3 regions of the Xanthobacter nonsaccharivorans genome follow, and region 3 is predicted to be linked to each of the others. Evidence: predicted binding sites of a transcription regulator. Region 3 holds the regulator's gene; each other region holds the start of a gene.
What was found. Region 3 encodes HrcA, which represses chaperone genes, less so after heat shock. Its sites were predicted from a motif close to GTTAGCACTCNCNNNNNGNGAGTGCTAAC; they were not measured.
Positions count from the first base shown of each region.

Region 1: groES (co-chaperone GroES) is a predicted target of HrcA. The motif match lies at 1,844-1,872, and genes of this name have one in related genera.
Region 2: groES (co-chaperone GroES) is a predicted target of HrcA. The motif match lies at 2,297-2,325, and genes of this name have one in related genera.

Region 1 is NZ_CM195526.1:1,436,410-1,441,897, reverse strand. It holds gene groL (chaperonin GroEL) at 1-1,429, opposite strand, end outside; gene groES (co-chaperone GroES) at 1,510-1,800, opposite strand; gene V5F59_RS06615 (hypothetical protein) at 2,128-2,637, shown strand; gene glsA (glutaminase A) at 2,760-3,740, opposite strand; gene V5F59_RS06605 (TonB-dependent siderophore receptor) at 4,072-5,488, shown strand, end outside.
Region 2 is NZ_CM195526.1:2,239,173-2,244,660, reverse strand. It holds gene V5F59_RS10250 (exopolysaccharide biosynthesis protein) at 1-463, opposite strand, end outside; gene V5F59_RS10245 (ribbon-helix-helix domain-containing protein) at 539-937, opposite strand; gene V5F59_RS10240 (DJ-1/PfpI family protein) at 1,058-1,639, opposite strand; gene V5F59_RS10235 (usg protein) at 1,762-2,049, opposite strand; gene groES (co-chaperone GroES) at 2,452-2,766, shown strand; gene groL (chaperonin GroEL) at 2,836-4,467, shown strand; gene V5F59_RS10220 (hypothetical protein) at 4,876-5,214, shown strand; gene mfd (transcription-repair coupling factor) at 5,333-5,488, opposite strand, start outside.
Region 3 is NZ_CM195526.1:1,062,341-1,067,828, forward strand. It holds gene efp (elongation factor P) at 1-564, shown strand, start outside; gene V5F59_RS04845 (response regulator) at 680-1,096, shown strand; gene grpE (nucleotide exchange factor GrpE) at 1,184-1,822, opposite strand; gene hrcA (heat-inducible transcriptional repressor HrcA) at 1,973-3,076, opposite strand; gene rph (ribonuclease PH) at 3,257-3,973, shown strand; gene rdgB (RdgB/HAM1 family non-canonical purine NTP pyrophosphatase) at 3,970-4,605, shown strand; gene hemW (radical SAM family heme chaperone HemW) at 4,808-5,488, shown strand, end outside.

The sequences.
Region 1 (5,488 bases), 370 kb from region 3:
AGTTCGGATCGTTGGACTCCTGCACCTTGCCCACCACGATGGAGCCTTCCACGCCGGAATTCTCGGCGATCTGGCGGATGGGGGCCTCAAGGGCGCGCAGCACGATCTTGATGCCGGCCTTGATGTCGGCATTGTCGGAAGTGACGGTCTCGACCGCCTTCTTGGCGCGCAGCAGGGCCACGCCGCCACCGGGGACGATGCCTTCTTCCACCGCGGCGCGGGTGGCGTTCAGGGCGTCGTCAACGCGGTCCTTCTTCTCCTTGACTTCCACCTCGGTGGAACCGCCGACGCGGATCACCGCCACGCCGCCCGCGAGCTTGGCCAGGCGCTCCTGGAGCTTCTCGCGGTCGTAGTCCGAGGAGGTCTCCTCGATCTGGGCCTTGATCTGGTTGACGCGGGCCTCGATGTCGGCCTTCTCGCCGACGCCGTCCACGATGGTGGTCTTCTCCTTCTCGAGGATCACCTTCTTGGCGCGGCCGAGCTGGGCGAGGGTCACGTTCTCCAGCTTGATGCCGAGGTCTTCCGAGATCACCTGGCCGCCGGTGAGAATGGCGATATCCTCCAGCATGGCCTTGCGGCGATCACCGAAGCCGGGGGCCTTCACGGCCGCGACCTTCAGGCCGCCGCGCAGCTTGTTCACCACGAGGGTGGCGAGGGCCTCGCCTTCCACGTCCTCGGCGACGATGACGAGGGGACGGCCGGTCTGCACCACGGCCTCGAGGACCGGCAGGATCGGCTGGAGGCCGGACAGCTTCTTCTCGAAGATGAGCAGGTAGGGCTCTTCCAGGTCGGCGATCATCTTCTCCGCATTGGTGATGAAATACGGAGAGAGGTAGCCGCGGTCGAACTGCATGCCTTCCACCACCTCGAGCTCGGTCTCGGCGGTCTTGGCTTCCTCGACGGTGATCACGCCCTCGTTGCCCACGCGCTGCATGGCGCCGGCGATCATCTCGCCGATGGAGACATCACCGTTGGCGGAGATGGTGCCCACCTGCGCGACTTCCGCGGAGGAGGAAACCTTCTTGGCGCGGCCCTTGATGTCGGCGATGGCGGCGGCCACGGCGAGGTCGATGCCGCGCTTCAGGTCCATCGGGTTCATGCCGGCGGCAACCGCCTTGGCGCCTTCCTTCACGATGGACTGGGCCAGCACGGTGGCGGTGGTGGTGCCGTCGCCGGCGAGGTCGTTGGTCTTGGAGGCCACCTCACGCACCAGCTGGGCGCCGAGGTTCTCGAACTTGTCCTCGAGCTCGATCTCCTTGGCCACCGACACACCGTCCTTGGTGATGCGGGGGGCGCCGAAGCTCTTCTCGATCACCACGTTGCGGCCCTTGGGGCCGAGGGTGACCTTCACCGCATTGGCGAGGATGTCGACGCCGCGCAGCAGCTTCTCGCGCGCGTCGGAAGAAAACTTCACTTCTTTGGCAGCCATTTCGGCCTCCTGAATGAGGATGTCGGTGCGGTCAGGCGCGCATCATCCGGCCACATGGCCGCGCGCCCGGAAAAGGCGCATCACTTGGCGATGACGCCGAGGATGTCGCTCTCCTTCATGATGAGGAGGTCCTGGCCGTCGATCTTGACCTCGGTGCCGGACCACTTGCCGAACAGCACGCGATCGCCCGCCTTCACATCGAGGGGAACGAGCTTGCCGCTCTCGTCGCGGGCGCCGGCGCCCACCGCGATCACCTCGCCCTCCTGGGGCTTTTCCTTGGCGGTGTCGGGGATGATGATGCCGCCGGCGGTCTTCTGCTCGGCTTCGATGCGCTTGACGACGACGCGGTCGTGCAGGGGGCGGAAGGACATGTGGATACCTCTTCGAGGGAATGCGAGCGATGAGCCCGCCGGTTTTGGCACTCCCGTCGGAAGAGTGCCAAGCTCGTTGCCGAGATAAGGTGACCCCTTCGCCCCGTCAAGGCGCCTGACGAAATCCGCTGGGCAGGAAAGTTCCCGGGAACACTAGCAAAGCGGTAACCATGGCGGTCTTATGGTGGCGGCCAAGTTGGCGCCTGTGCCCGATGGGGGATCGGCGCCTTGGAATCGACGCGGGCGGCGCCAGCCTCTATGTTCGGCGGAACCGGCTGGCGGTGCATGAAGATCTGGTCCCAGGCGGCGGGAGGCCTCGGAAAGCACATGACGAAGATGATTGCGGAATCGAAATCCGAGGTCGGGCGCCTGCGCCGCGCCGGGCTGGCCGGCATCACCCTGACGGTTCTGGCCCTGGGGCTCGCCGCCTGCGAAACGACCCCCTCGGCACCGCCGGCCCCGGCGCGTCCGCAATATACGAGCCCCATCGCCTCCGATCGCCTCGTCGGCCGCTGGGGCCTTGCCGCCTACCATCGTCCGGACGACGCCACCCGCACCGAGAACCAGGCGCGCGCCGGCTGCTCCAACCCTTATGTGATCACGGCCGGCCCCAACGGCGGCGTAATGATGTATCTCGCCGACGACAACAAGCTCACCGAGCTGGTGTCCAAGCAGACCGGAAACGGCCCCGTCTTCATCGGCCCGCCGGACGAGCCGGCCGGCAGCCAGGCCGACCGCCAGGTGGTGCGCTTCGACGGCAACGTGCTGGTGCTGAAGTGGATGGACCCCGAGGTGGCCAAGCGCTACGGCACCATGGTGTACGTGCGCTGCTCGTGAGTTCGGGCGGGCGCCCCGCGCGGGCGTCCTGATCGTGACCGGAAGTGACCCCACGGGGGGCCGCTGCGCCCCCCGTTTTCATTTCGCCGCGCCGCGGCCTGTGCGAATTGCGGCGACCGCCGTCACCGGCTGAAGGCGCCGAGCATGGCCGAGCCCCGGTTGGTGGGATCGAAGATATGCAGGCCCAGCTCCTCCGCGAGCTCGCGGAAGGCGGCGATGCCACGCACCGAATTGCCCTTGGTGTCGAGCCGCGGCGAATAAGTGCCGATGCCGAGCTGGCGATTGACCACGCCGAGGATGCCCCCGCCCACCCCGCTCTTGGCCGGCACGCCCACGTCGAATGCCCAGTTGCCGGCGAAATCGTACATGCCGCAGGTGAACATCACCGAGAGGGTGCCGCGCACCGCCTCCACCGCGAACACGGTCGCGCCCGTGAGCGGGTTCTCGCCGATGCTGGCAAGGGTCGCCCCCATGCGGGCGAGGTCCGAGGCGGTGACGAGGATGGAGCACTGGCGGAAATAGAGGTCGAGCGTGGCGTCCACGTCCGCCTCCAGCGCCCCGGCGTTCTTCAGGAGGTGGGCGATGCCCCGGTTGCGGTGGCCGGTCTCCGCCTCGGAGCGGTAGACCGCCTCGTCGAAACCGAGCTTGCGGCCCGCAGCCGCTGAAAAGCGATCCAGCAGCACGTCGAACGCCTCCGCCCCCAGCGCCTGGGCGAGAAGGCCGGACACGGTGATGGCCCCGGCATTCACCATGGGGTTGTAAGGGCGGTTGGTGTGCGGATCGAAGACGATGGCGTTGAAGGCGTCGCCCGAGGGCTCCACCCCCACATGGGCCAGCACCCGGTCGCGCCCCGCGGCCTCCAGGGCGAGGCAATAGGCAAGCGCCTTGGAAATGGACTGGATGGTGAAGGGCACCTCCACGTCGCCGACGCCCACCACCTCTCCCCCCACCGAGACCAGGGCGATGCCGAACCGCTCCGGATCCACCCGCGCCAGCTCGGGGATATAGGTCGCGAGCGCCCCGGTGAGGTCGCCGCGGGTCCGCGCGTGGGCGTGCTGCACCACCTTCTCCAGGCCATAGGCCTCGTGCTTCGCCTCCGACACCCTCATCCCTCCCTTGCGCCTCACGGAACGCGAATTGCGCATGCTCCGCAAGCACAGCCCGTGCCAATCGCGCGGCGGGCGGACCGGCAAACACAATCCACCTCACGCAAAGTAGCCTGAATTTAATTATTATAATTAAAGCATAATATATATTATAATAAATATAGACTGAAATTTATTGAATTAAATTATTTCCAATATTTCGCATTTTTGGACGTTATTATTGATCAGATAGGGATACCGACATACTCATCCCCATCTGATAGGGATTTTTACAACGGGGCGCGATATGGCGCACACTTCCTTCAAGCGGAGCACTTTTCAGCCCCGCGTGAGCACGCTTTCAACTGTCCTTGCCGCGACCGCGATTTGCGCCCTCGATTTCGCCATCGCGCCACACGCCGCGGCGGAGGAGGCGACCGACACCGTCTCCCTGCCCACCGTCACGGTGGATGGCACCAGGGAAAGCGCCTGGGGGCCGGTGGGGGGCTATGTCGCCACCCGCTCCGCCGCCGGCACCAAGACCGACACCCCGCTCATCGAGACTCCGCGCTCCATCTCCGTCGTCACCCGGCAGGAGATGGACGACCGCGCGGCGCAGAATGTGGTGGACGCCATCTCCTACACCGCCGGCGTGGTCACCGGGGCCTATGGCTATGACCCGCGGTTCGACGACATCTACATCCGCGGCTTCGCCGTCACCTCCCGCGGCGACTTCATGAACGGACTTTCCCAGTTCTCGGGCAATTTCGCCTACTGGCGCACCGAGACCTACGGGCTGGAGCGCATCGACATCATCAAGGGTCCGGCGGGCGTGCTCTACGGCCAGACGGTGCCGGGCGGTCTCATCAACCGCATCTCCAAGATGCCGGTGGACACCCCCTTCGCCGAGATCGAGGGCCAGGTCGGCGCGCCCGACTGGTTCCAGGCCGCCTTCGACGTGGGCGGCAAGCTGAAGGAGGACGGCAGCGCGCTCTACCGCCTCACCGGCGTTGCACGCGCGGCCGAAGGCACGGTGGAGTACACCACCAACAACGCCCTTTATCTGGCGCCGGCCTTCACCTTCCAGAATGACAGCACGCGCCTCACAATCCTCACCAACGTGCTAGACATCCGCCTGCCAGCCAGCACCTATTACTATCAGCCCGACAATATCCTCACGAAGATCCCGGTCGGCACCACCTACAACGCCATCAACCAGACGCAGGAGCAGGCCGGCTACATCCTCGAGCACGATTTCGACGACATATGGAGCGCAAAGCAGAACCTGCGCTACGGCCATATCGACAACCACAGCTTCTGGCTCTTTCCCACCGGCACCAGGACCGGCCCCCTGGTGGATGTCTACGCCGCCAACTACCGGGAGACGCTCGACACCTTCCAGGTCGACAACCAGGTGCAAGCCCGGTTCCAGACCGGGCCGATCAAGCACAAGGTGCTGGGTGGACTCGACTACATGTGGGGCGAGAGCAGCTTCGGCGACGGCTACGGCTTCAATGCCGCGCCCATCAACATCTTCAATGCGGATACCCCGAACCTCGTCGCCATGCCGGCGATCACCAGCGCCTCTGGCGCCTCGCTGAGCCAGCTCGGCCTCTACGTGCAGGACCAGATGAGCTTCGGCGACGGCTGGCACTTCACCCTCGGCGGCCGGCAGGACTTCGCGACGGAGGACCAGAGCGCCTACGGCATCACCGCCGCCACCCGCGACGACCAGGCCTTCACCTGGCAGGCGGGGCTGCTCTACG
Region 2 (5,488 bases), 1.2 Mb from region 3:
CGAAGCCCGGCGGCAAATTCCCGAGAAACGGGATGGGCAGCAGCAGGATGAAGCCCAGCAGCACCACCGTGGCGCCCACGATGCGCCGCGCCATGGGCCCGGCGAACTGCTCATAGCGCGGGCTCGACCAGCCCTCGAATCGCTCGATCCAGGGCCGCGACCTGGTGACGATGGCCTCCAGCATGGAGCGGGAGAAGGTGCGCCGCGCGATCATCTCCGGCAGCCACAGCTCCTGCCGGCCGAGCGCCATCTGCAAGCCGATGAGGCCGAGGATGATGCCGCAGATCACCGGGATGCCCGGCGGCATGGGGATGCAGTTGGGAATGCCGAAGATCAGGAACAGGATGCCGAACGCACGATTGCGCAAAGCGTTCACGAGATCGCCGATGGCAACCTTGTCCGCCTCCTGCGCGGCAAGGACGGCGGCGAGCAGTTCGGACGTTCGGGGCGTTCGGTGATCCAAGGCGACCTCGTTGGGTGGTCGCCCACTCATAGCACTGGGAAAGCGGCGGTGTCAGGGCATAGGCCTGCCCCATCGTCATGCCGCCGGCCGCGCCCCGCGATGGCGGCCGGACATCTTCGCCGGCTGCGGGCCGAGACGCGAGCGCCCCTCCGCATCGAGGATGGCGTTGACGTCGAGGCCTCCGAGCGCCCCCGCATCCGGCAGCAGCCCCCTGGCCTGCAGGTCGAGGAAGCGGCCGCAGCAGACCCGCAGGAACGAGGTGAAATTCTCGATGTCCGCGCCCGCATGGGTCAATTCGTCGTGGAGACGCGCCAGCAGCCGGCCGACGGAAAGCCCGTCGCGCGCGGCGATGTCCTCCAGCACGGTCCAGAAGAAAGCCTCCAGGCGCACCGAGGTGGAAAAGCCGTTGAGGCGGACCGCGCGCGTCTCACAGGCCCACAGGGCCGGGTCCGCCTCGATGAACAAGCGGCACATCTTCAACCCTCGCGTCCACGCGCCGGCGGCGTCCGCGCCGGCGCGACCGAAGGGCATATGCGCCGTTTGCAGGCGCAGATGCCGTGGCCACCCCTTCGTCCCAATACCGCAGAACGCCCCTCAATGGGAGATGCGCGTGCCCAGCAGGGCCAGGAACTGCGCGACGAAGGCCGGGTGGGCGGGCCACGCCGGGGCGCTCACGAGGTTGCCCTCGGTGACCGCGGCATCCACCGGAATGTCGGCATAGGTGCCGCCCGCCAGCTCCACTTCCGGGCGGCACGCGGGATAGGCCGAGCAGGTCCGCCCCTCCAGAACGCGCGCGGCGGCGAGCAGCTGGGCCCCGTGGCAGATGGCGGCCACCGGCTTTCCAGCCTCGAAGAAATGGCGCACCACAGCGATCACCGCCGGATCGAGCCGCAGATATTCCGGCGCCCGGCCGCCGGGAACCAGCAGGGCGTCGTAGTCCGCCGCCGTCACGTCCGCGAACGTGGCGTTGAGGGCGAACAGGTGGCCCGGCTTCTCCGTATAGGTCTGGTGCCCCTCGAAATCATGGATGGCGGTGGCCACCTTGTCCCCGGCCTTCCTGCCCGGGCAGACGGCATCCACCCCATGCCCCACCGCCAGCAGGGCCTGGAACGGCACCATGATCTCGTAGTCCTCGCCGAAATCCCCGACGATCATCAAAATGCGCTTGCCCGCCATCCGTCCTCTCCCAGCTGGCCGGTGGCGCGGGGCCGCCGGCATGGAGGGGAAAGTCTAGGCACGCCGGGCGCGCGCCGGGTGTTATCCGGTTGCGACAGGGACGGCCGGGAGCTTCAGCGGCCTCAGTTGAGCAGGAACATCCCATCCACCGACCGCAGCTCGGCCGGCTTGATGAGGCCGGAATGGGCGACACGCACCGAATGCAGCCGCCCGTCCAGCTCCCGCTGCCAGAATTCCAGGAACTTGTTCAGCTCCGGAAACCGCGGGCAGAGGTCGTATTCCTGCCAGAGATAGGTCTGAAGAAAGCTCGGATGATCGGGCATCCGATAGAGGATCTCGGCCGTGGCGAGGCCGTAGCCCTCCATCTGCAGGACGAAGTCACGCGACACCCTGGACGACTGGGATACCATGGGTCACACCTCCAATCCGCGGCCGCCCGAGGCTTCCCCGGCGAGGGGGGATATCGGGGACCGGACAAATCCATTGTCGGCTCCAGAGTTTCCCGCCGCCAAGGCTAAAGATTGGTTTCCGCCTGCAAAAACAAAGCGCTAGCAGCCTTCTCCGCAGACTGCTGACAACGGGCATCCCAGCCGCCGCGAACGCGCGCGGAACTGGCCGATCCGGATGGGTCCTTGATTTTCCAGAAGTATTCGCGCTTCTGGCACTCCATCCTGTCGAGTGCCAAATTTTTTACCCGCCCCCCTTGCGGGACGAAAACGCGGCCCTTAGATCGCCATCGGGCCGGGCAGAGGGGCTCCCGGCGCCCTGAAAAGAAGCATTGCCCCCCAGACCAACAAACCGGAGGTTTCCCGATGGGTTTCCGTCCTCTGCACGACCGCGTGGTCGTGAAGCGCATCGAGGCCGAGCAGAAGTCGGCCGGCGGCATCATCATTCCCGACACCGCCAAGGAAAAGCCGCAGCAGGGTGAAGTCGTCGCGGTGGGCCCGGGCGCCCGCAACGAGAAGGGCGAGATCGTCGCCCTCGACGTGAAGGCCGGCGACATCGTGCTGTTCGGCAAGTGGTCGGGCACCGAGGTCAAGATCGACGGCCAGGATCTCCTGATCATGAAGGAGAGCGACATCCTCGGCGTGATCGAGGGCGCGGCCGGCGCCAAGAAGGCGGCCTGAGCGCAGGCGGCCTAGCGGCTTTCGACCTCAACACCCAGTCTTTCGTCCCAATCTGAAGGAGCAGGCCACATGGCTGCCAAGGACGTAAAATTCTCCATCGATGCGCGCGACAAGGTGCTTCGCGGCGTCGACATCCTCGCCAACGCGGTGAAGGTCACCCTCGGCCCCAAGGGCCGCAACGTGGTGATCGAGAAGAGCTTCGGCGCCCCCCGCATCACCAAGGACGGTGTGTCGGTGGCCAAGGAGATCGAGCTCGAGGACCGGTTCGAGAACCTCGGCGCCCAGCTGGTGCGTGAGGTCGCCTCCAAGACCAACGACCTCGCCGGCGACGGCACCACCACCGCCACCGTGCTGGCCCAGGCCATCGTGAAGGAAGGCGCCAAGGCGGTTGCCGCCGGCATGAACCCGATGGACCTCAAGCGCGGCATCGACGTGGCGGTGGACGCCATCGTCAAGGACCTGGCCGCCAACTCGCGCAAGGTCACGTCCAACGAGGAGATCGCCCAGGTCGGCACCATCTCCGCCAACGGCGACGCCGAGGTCGGCAAGTTCCTCGCCGAGGCGATGAAGAAGGTCGGCAACGAGGGTGTCATCACCGTCGAGGAAGCCAAGACCGCCGAGACCGAGCTCGACGTGGTCGAGGGCATGCAGTTCGACCGCGGCTATCTGTCTCCCTATTTCGTCACCAATGCGGAGAAGATGCGCGTTGAGTTCGAGGAGCCCTACATCCTCATCAACGAGAAGAAGCTGACCGGCCTGCAGGAGCTCCTGCCCGTCCTCGAGGCGGTGGTGCAGTCCGCCCGTCCGCTGCTGATCATCGCCGAGGACGTGGAAGGCGAGGCCCTCGCCACCCTCGTGGTGAACAAGCTGCGCGGCGGCCTGAAGGTCGCGGCCGTGAAGGCCCCCGGCTTCGGCGATCGCCGCAAGGCCATGCTGCAGGACATCGCCATCCTGACCGGCGGCACGGTGATCTCCGACGACCTCGGCATCAAGCTCGACAGCGTGAACCTCTCCATGCTCGGCCGCGCCAAGAAGGTGGTGATCGAGAAGGAGAACACCACCATCGTCGACGGCGCTGGCGAGAAGGCCGACATCGAGGCCCGCATCTCCCAGATCCGCGCGCAGATCGAGTCCACCACCTCCGACTACGACCGTGAGAAGGCGCAGGAGCGCCTCGCCAAGCTCGCCGGCGGCGTCGCCGTGGTGCGCGTGGGCGGCTCCACGGAAGTGGAAGTCAAGGAGAAGAAGGACCGCGTGGACGACGCCCTGCATGCCACCCGCGCCGCGGTGGAAGAAGGCATCGTCCCCGGCGGCGGCGTGGCCCTGCTGCGCGCCATCGCGGCCCTCGAAGGCCTGAAGGTCGACAATGCCGACCAGAAGACCGGCATCGAGATCGTCCGCCGCGCCATCCAGGCTCCGGCCCGCCAGATCGTCCAGAACGCGGGCGACGACGGCTCCGTGGTGGTGGGCAAGATCCTCGAGAATGCCGACTACGCCTTCGGCTACAACGCCCAGACCGGCGAATATGTGGACATGGTGAAGTCCGGCATCATCGACCCCACCAAGGTGGTGCGCACCGCCCTGCAGGACGCGGCCTCCGTGTCCGGCCTGCTGATCACCACCGAGGCGCTCATCGCCGAGCTGCCGAAGAAGTCCGGCCCCGCGGCCCCGGCCATGCCGGGCGGCGGCATGGACTTCTGAGGTAAGTAGAACCCTCCGACGCCGCCCGGCTTTCTGGAGCAAACGCAAACCGGCAACAGCCGGTTTGCTCGGGCGGCGGCATGGACTTCTGAGGTAAATAGAACCCCCCGACGCCGCCCGGCCTCCCTGGGCAACGCAAACCGGCAACAGCGGGTTTGCTGGGCCGGCGAATGGAGCGGAAATTGGAAACGGCCGGGCCAGCGCCCGGCCGTTTTCGTTTGCGGGAACGGTGCTGGGACGCCGCCCCACCCCTTTTCAACTCCCGCTGATCCCTCCTCTGACACCATGGCGGCTCCCCTTCGGGCACGCTATGGTTGAGGCGTTGATCTCTGGAGGATCGCGGACCGGCAGCGACGCGGGTTCCGCGTCCGCCGGTACGGATCGGTGAAACACGAGAAAGGATCGGCCATGAGGAAGACCATTGTAGCGGCAGCCCTTCTGCTGGCTTTCGTCCCGGCGGCGGGTTTCGCGCAGGGCGTGGTCAAGGGTGCCGAGCAGGGTGCCAACAAGGGCGCGGAAGTCGGTGACAAGGCCGCCGGACCGGTCGGGACCGCCGTGGGCGGCACCGTCGGCGGCGTGGGCGGCGCGGTCACCGGCGGCGTGGCCGGCGGCGTCAAGGGCACCGGCGAAGGCGCGAAGGAAGGCGCCCGGGCCGGCGAGAAGGCCGCGGGCCCCGTCGGCGCCGTGGTGGGCGGCACGGTCGGCGCCGTGGGCGGCGCGGTCGGTGGCGTGCTGGGCGTCAAGTAGGCCCGGACGAATCCCCCTCGACTCCACCGGCCTCGCCGGAGCGGCAGAACAACACGACCCGCCGGGGCAGAACCCCGGCGGGTCTTTCGCATCCAGGCGCGGGCACCGGAACGGCCCCTCAGAGCGCTTTCTTTTCCGCCAGCGCCGCGAGCTTCTTCAGGATGGTGAGCGTGCCCTTCAGGCGCGCTTCGGCGGTGGGCCAGTCGCGCAGGAACACCACCTTGAAGTCCGGCCGCACCTTGGCCTGCGGGCCCTCCTGGCCGATGAACTTCAC
Region 3 (5,488 bases):
AAGGTTATCGCCAGCTCTCTGCGCAAGGGCAACGTGGTCGACATCGACGACAAGCTGTACGTGGTGCTCACCGCCGAGAACATCCACCCCGGCAAGGGCACGCCGGTCACGCAGCTCGACATGCGCCGCATCTCCGACGGCGTGAAGATCTCCGAGCGCTACCGCACCACCGAGCAGGTGGAGCGCGCCTTCGTGGAAGATCGCCCGCACACCTTCCTGTACGAGGATTCGGACGGCTACACCTTCATGAACCCGGAAACCTACGATCAGGTGACCGTGCCGAAGGACGTGATGGGCGACCTGTCCGTGTATCTCCAGGAAGGCATGGAATGCATGCTCTCCACCCACAACGGCGTGCCCATCGCCATCGAGCTGCCGGCCCGCGTGACCCTCGAGATCGTGGACACCGAGCCCACCGTGAAGGGGCAGACCGCTTCCTCCTCGTACAAGCCCGCCATGCTTTCCAATGGCGTGCGCACCATGGTGCCGCCGCATATCTCCGCGGGCACCCGCGTGGTCATCATGACCGCCGACGCCTCCTACGTGGAACGCGCCAAGGACTGATCCCCGGCCCGACGGCTTGGCGTCAGGCGGCTCGTCTCTTGCTTGCTTCGGATGGAACCTTTCCGGGCTTCCATCCGTTGAGCTGGAAAGGGGCAGTCCAGCCAGGCGTTTAGTGATGAATTATTCGGGAATTCGGGTGCTGGTGGTCGAGGACGAGTTCCTCGTCGCGCTTGGCCTGGAGGATAACCTTCGGTCACTCGGCTATAGTGTGGTGGGGCCCGTCTCCACCCTTTCGGCCGCCATGGAGGCGGCCATGGTGGAGCAGGCGGACGTCGCCATTCTCGACGTGAACCTTAATGGCGAGCCGGTCTATCCCGCTGCGGCCATTTTGGCCGACCGCGGCATCCCCTTCCTGTTCTGCTCTGGCTACACGGGCACGGTGCGCGCGCCCCGCCAGTTCACGGATGTGCCGCGGGTGGCCAAGCCCTACACCAGTCGCGTGATTGCCGATGCGCTGGCGGAGCTGCTTTCCGGCGGCCCCTCGCGCAATGCGCCCGCCCGGCGCGATGCCTCGGCCTCCAGCGAAGCCTGAAGCCCCCCGCTCAGAGACGGACCTGAGACGAAAAAAGCCGCGCCGGGACGCCCCACGCGGCTTTTTCGTCCGGTATTCATGGACCGGTCAGGCGGCCCCGGCTTCCTTGCTGGGGGTGGCCTCGGCCTTCGGTCCGCCGCGGGCGACGCCCACCATGGCAGGGCGCAGCACGCGCTCGCCGATCACGTAGCCGGCCTGCACCACCTGCACCACCGTGCCCGACGGCACGTTGGGATCCGGTACCTCGAACATGGCCTGGTGGAGGTTCGGATCGAACTTCTCACCCTTCGGCTCGATGCGGCGGATGCCGTGCTTCTCCAGCGCCTTGCCAAGGCCGCGCTCGGTCAGCTCCAAGCCTTCCAGCAGCGCCTTCAAGGGACCTTCGGCCGATGCCCTGGTCGTCTCTTCCACCGAGCCGAGCGCGCGGGAAAGGTCGTCCGCCACGTTCAGCATGTCGCGGGCGAAGGAGGCGATGCCGTAGGTCTTGGCATCCTGGACCTCCTTCTCCGCGCGGCGGCGGATGTTTTCCGATTCCGCAAAGGCGCGCAGGAACTTGTCCTTGAGATTTGCGATCTCTCCCTCGAGACGCTTGAGCTCGCCGTCGTCCGACTTGATCTGCGCATCGGCGGTGGCGAGGGCTTCCGCCTCGGCGGTCGCCTCATTCACGCCCGCACCGTTTTCGCTCGCGTCGCCGCCGGTTTCGGGCGCGCGCTTCTGCTCGCTCATCCGGTTTCTTCCCCTGCCTTGAGATTCGCCCCGCTCGCGCAGGGCAGAGGCCAACTTTCCCCGCGCATATCGGGGCGGGTGCGGGAAAAATCAAGTCTGCGCGACACGTGGCGCACGGCTTGTCGCAAGGATGAGGCGATCCCTGGCGCCTCAGGCGGCATCCATTCCCGGCGCGCCGAGCACGCGGCTGACGAGGCGGGCGGTGAAATCCACCATGGGGACGATGCGCCCGTAATTGAGCCGGGTGGGCCCGATGACGCCGAGCACCCCCACCACCCGGCCTTGCCCGTCGCGGTAGGGCGCGACGATGGTGGAGGAGCCGGAGAGGGAGAACAGCCGGTTCTCCGATCCGATGAAGATGCGCAGCGCCTGGGCTTCCTCGGCCCGGCCCAGCAGGTCTACCACCTCCCGCTTGGTCTCGAGGTCGTCGAACAGCAGGCGGATGCGCTCCAGATCCTCAAGCGCCCTCAGGTCTTCCAGCAGCTTGGCCTGGCCGCGGACGATGAGCTTGCGCTCGCCCGCCTCCTCCGCTCCGGACCAGGTGGCGAGGCCTTCCTCCACCACCCGGGCGGTGAGGGTGTCGAGGTCCCGCCGCAGGTCCGCGAGCAGGCTCTCCATCTCCGAGCGGGCCTCGGCGAGGGTGCGGCCGCGGATATGGGCATTCAAGAAGTTCGTCGCCTCCGTCAAAGCCGATATCGGCAGGCCGGGCGGCAATTGGAGGGCGCGGTTCTCCACCTGCCCGTCCTCCGAGACGAGGATGACGAGGGCGCGCCCCGGCTCCAGCGGAACGAACTCCACATGCTTCAGGCGGGGGTCGGTTTTCGTAGCGGTGACAACGCCTGCGCCCCGGGCGAGGCCGGAGAGCAGGGTGGAGGCCTCCTGCAGCACCCCCTCCACCGTGGTGGACTTGGCCGCGGCCATCACCTGGGTCTCAATATTGGTGCGGTCGCGCTCGTTGATATCGCCGATCTCAAGCAGAGCATCGACGAAGAAGCGCAGCCCGCGTTCCGTGGGCAGGCGCCCGGCGCTGGTGTGGGGGGCGAAGATGAGGCCCGCCGCCTCCAGGTCCGCCATCACGTTGCGCACGGAGGCGGGGGAGAGCGTCATGGGGATGAGGCGCGAGATGTTGCGCGAGCCGACCGGCTCACCGGTGGCCAGGTAGCTCTCCACGATCTGGCGGAAAATCTCCCGCGCCCGCTGGTCGATCTGGGCGAGGCCGCCGGAGGTCAGGGGCAGGAACGGATCGAGCGCCACGTTTCACCTGCCTCCGTGCTTTGACTGTCGGCACGGGCCCTTGCCCGCGTGCCGTATTATGTGGCCACGAAGGCACGCCTGTTCAAGCGTTTCCCGCGCGGCGCCGGCGCGCCTTGCTTGGCTCCTGCGCCCGCCCGCTCTAAAAGGGGCGCCCGATGGTTCCATGAAGAGGTATGTCCCATGCGCCCCAGCAAGCGCGCCGCCGACCAGATGCGCGCCGTGTCCTTTGAACGGGGCGTCATGCGCCACGCGGAAGGCTCCTGCCTGGTGAAGTTCGGCGACACCCACGTGCTCGTCTCCGCCACGCTGGAGGAGCGCCTGCCGCCGTGGCTGAAGGGCCAGGGCCGCGGCTGGGTGACGGCGGAATACTCCATGCTGCCCCGCGCCACCCACGACCGGACCCGGCGCGAATCCACGACCGGCAAGCAGTCCGGCCGGACCCAGGAGATCCAGCGCCTCATCGGCCGCTCCCTGCGCTCGGTGACGGACCTGGTGGCCATGGGGGAGAAGCAGATCACCCTCGACTGCGACGTGCTCCAGGCCGACGGCGGCACCCGCACCGCCTCCATCACCGGCGCCTGGATCGCCCTGCACGACTGCCTCAGCTGGATGCGCTCGCGCTCCATGATCAAGGAGATGCCGCTGAAGGACCATGTGGCGGCGGTCTCCTGCGGCATCTATGAGGGCGCCCCGGTGCTCGACCTCGACTATGCCGAGGATTCGGTGGCCGAGACGGACGCCAACTTCGTCATGACCGGCACCGGCGGCATCGTCGAGATCCAGGGCACGGCGGAGAAGACCCCCTTCACCCAGGACGAGCTGCTCTCGCTGCTGGGCCTCGCCCGCGCCGGCGTGTCGGAGCTGGTGGCCCTTCAGAAGCAGGCCATCGGCGGATGAGCCACCGCCAGCTCACCGGCCGCCTCGTGGTGGCGACCCACAATCCCGGCAAGCTCATCGAGATGCGGATGCTGCTGGAGCCCCACGGGGTGGAGGCGGTGTCCGCGGGCGAGCTGGGCCTGAGCGAGCCGGAGGAGACGGAGACCACCTTTTCCGGCAACGCCCGGCTGAAGGCGGTGGCGGCGGCCATGGCCGCCAGCCTGCCCGCCTTCGCCGACGATTCCGGCCTCGTCATCGATGCGCTCGGCGGGGCGCCCGGCATCCATACCGCCCGCTGGGCGGGGCCGGACCGGGACTTCGAGATGGCCATGGAGAAGGTCGAGGCGGAACTCAGGAAGGTGGGCGCCGCCGCGCCGGAGCAGCGCCATGCCCGCTTCGTCTCGGCGCTGTGCATCGCCTGGCCGGACGGGCACCTGGAAGAGTTCGAGGGCACCGTGGACGGCACCCTGGTATGGCCGCCGCGGGGCGCCAAGGGCTTCGGCTACGATCCCATGTTCCTTCCCGAAGGCCATGTGAAGACCTTCGCCGAGATGACGGCGGACGAGAAGCATGCCATGCCGCCCAAGGGCTTCGGCCTGTCCCACCGGGCGCGGGCCTTCCTCAAGCTGTCGCAGGCGTGCCTGAGGGGATGAGCCCGGCGTCCACCGGCCGGCTGAAGCATCAGCGGAAGGCGGGCCGGGGCCCGGCGCCAGGCTCCGGCGCGGCGGGCGCGCCCCATGCGTCGCGTCCATTCGCACGCGCCTTCGGCAATCTCTTGCGCGGGGTCCCAGCCCGCCTTCCACTGCGCTACGCTTTGTTGCAGGTGGCCGGGACGCGGGGCGGAGTGAAAGGACAATGACCGTTACCGCAACGACTGAAACCACGCAGCGTCCTGCCGTCGCCGCCGAGGCGGATGCCCAGGGCGGCTTCGGCGTCTATGTCCACTGGCCCTTCTGCAAGGCCAAGTGCCCGTATTGCGACTTCAACAGCCATGTCCGCCAGTCTGCGCCGGACCAGGAGCGCTTCGTCGCGGCCTTCCGGCGGGAGATCGCGCACATGCGCGCCCTCTCCGGTCCCCGGCGGGCGCAGACGGTGTTCTTCGGCGGCGGCACGCCCTCCCTCATGGCGCCGGAGACGGTGGGCGCCATCCTTGCGGCCATTGACGCGGCCTGGCCGCTGACGGCGGACGCCGAGGTGACGCTGGAGGCCAACCCCACCTCGGTGGAGGCGGAGCGCTTCCAAGGCTACCGGGCGGCGGGGGTCAACCGGGTGTCGCTGGGGGTGCAGGCGCTCGATGACGCGGACCTCAAGGGCCTCGGCCGCATGCATTCGGTGGCGGAGGCGCTGGAGGCGGTGGGCATCGCCCGCCGGGTGTTCCAGCGCGTGTCATTCGACCTCATCTACGCCCGCCCGCGCCAGACCCCGGAAGGCTGGGCGGCCGAGCTGAGGCGTGCGCTGGCCGAAGGCTGCGAGCACCTCTCCCTCTATCAGCTGACCATCGAGCCCGGCACGCCCTTCGAGCGGCTGTATGGCGCC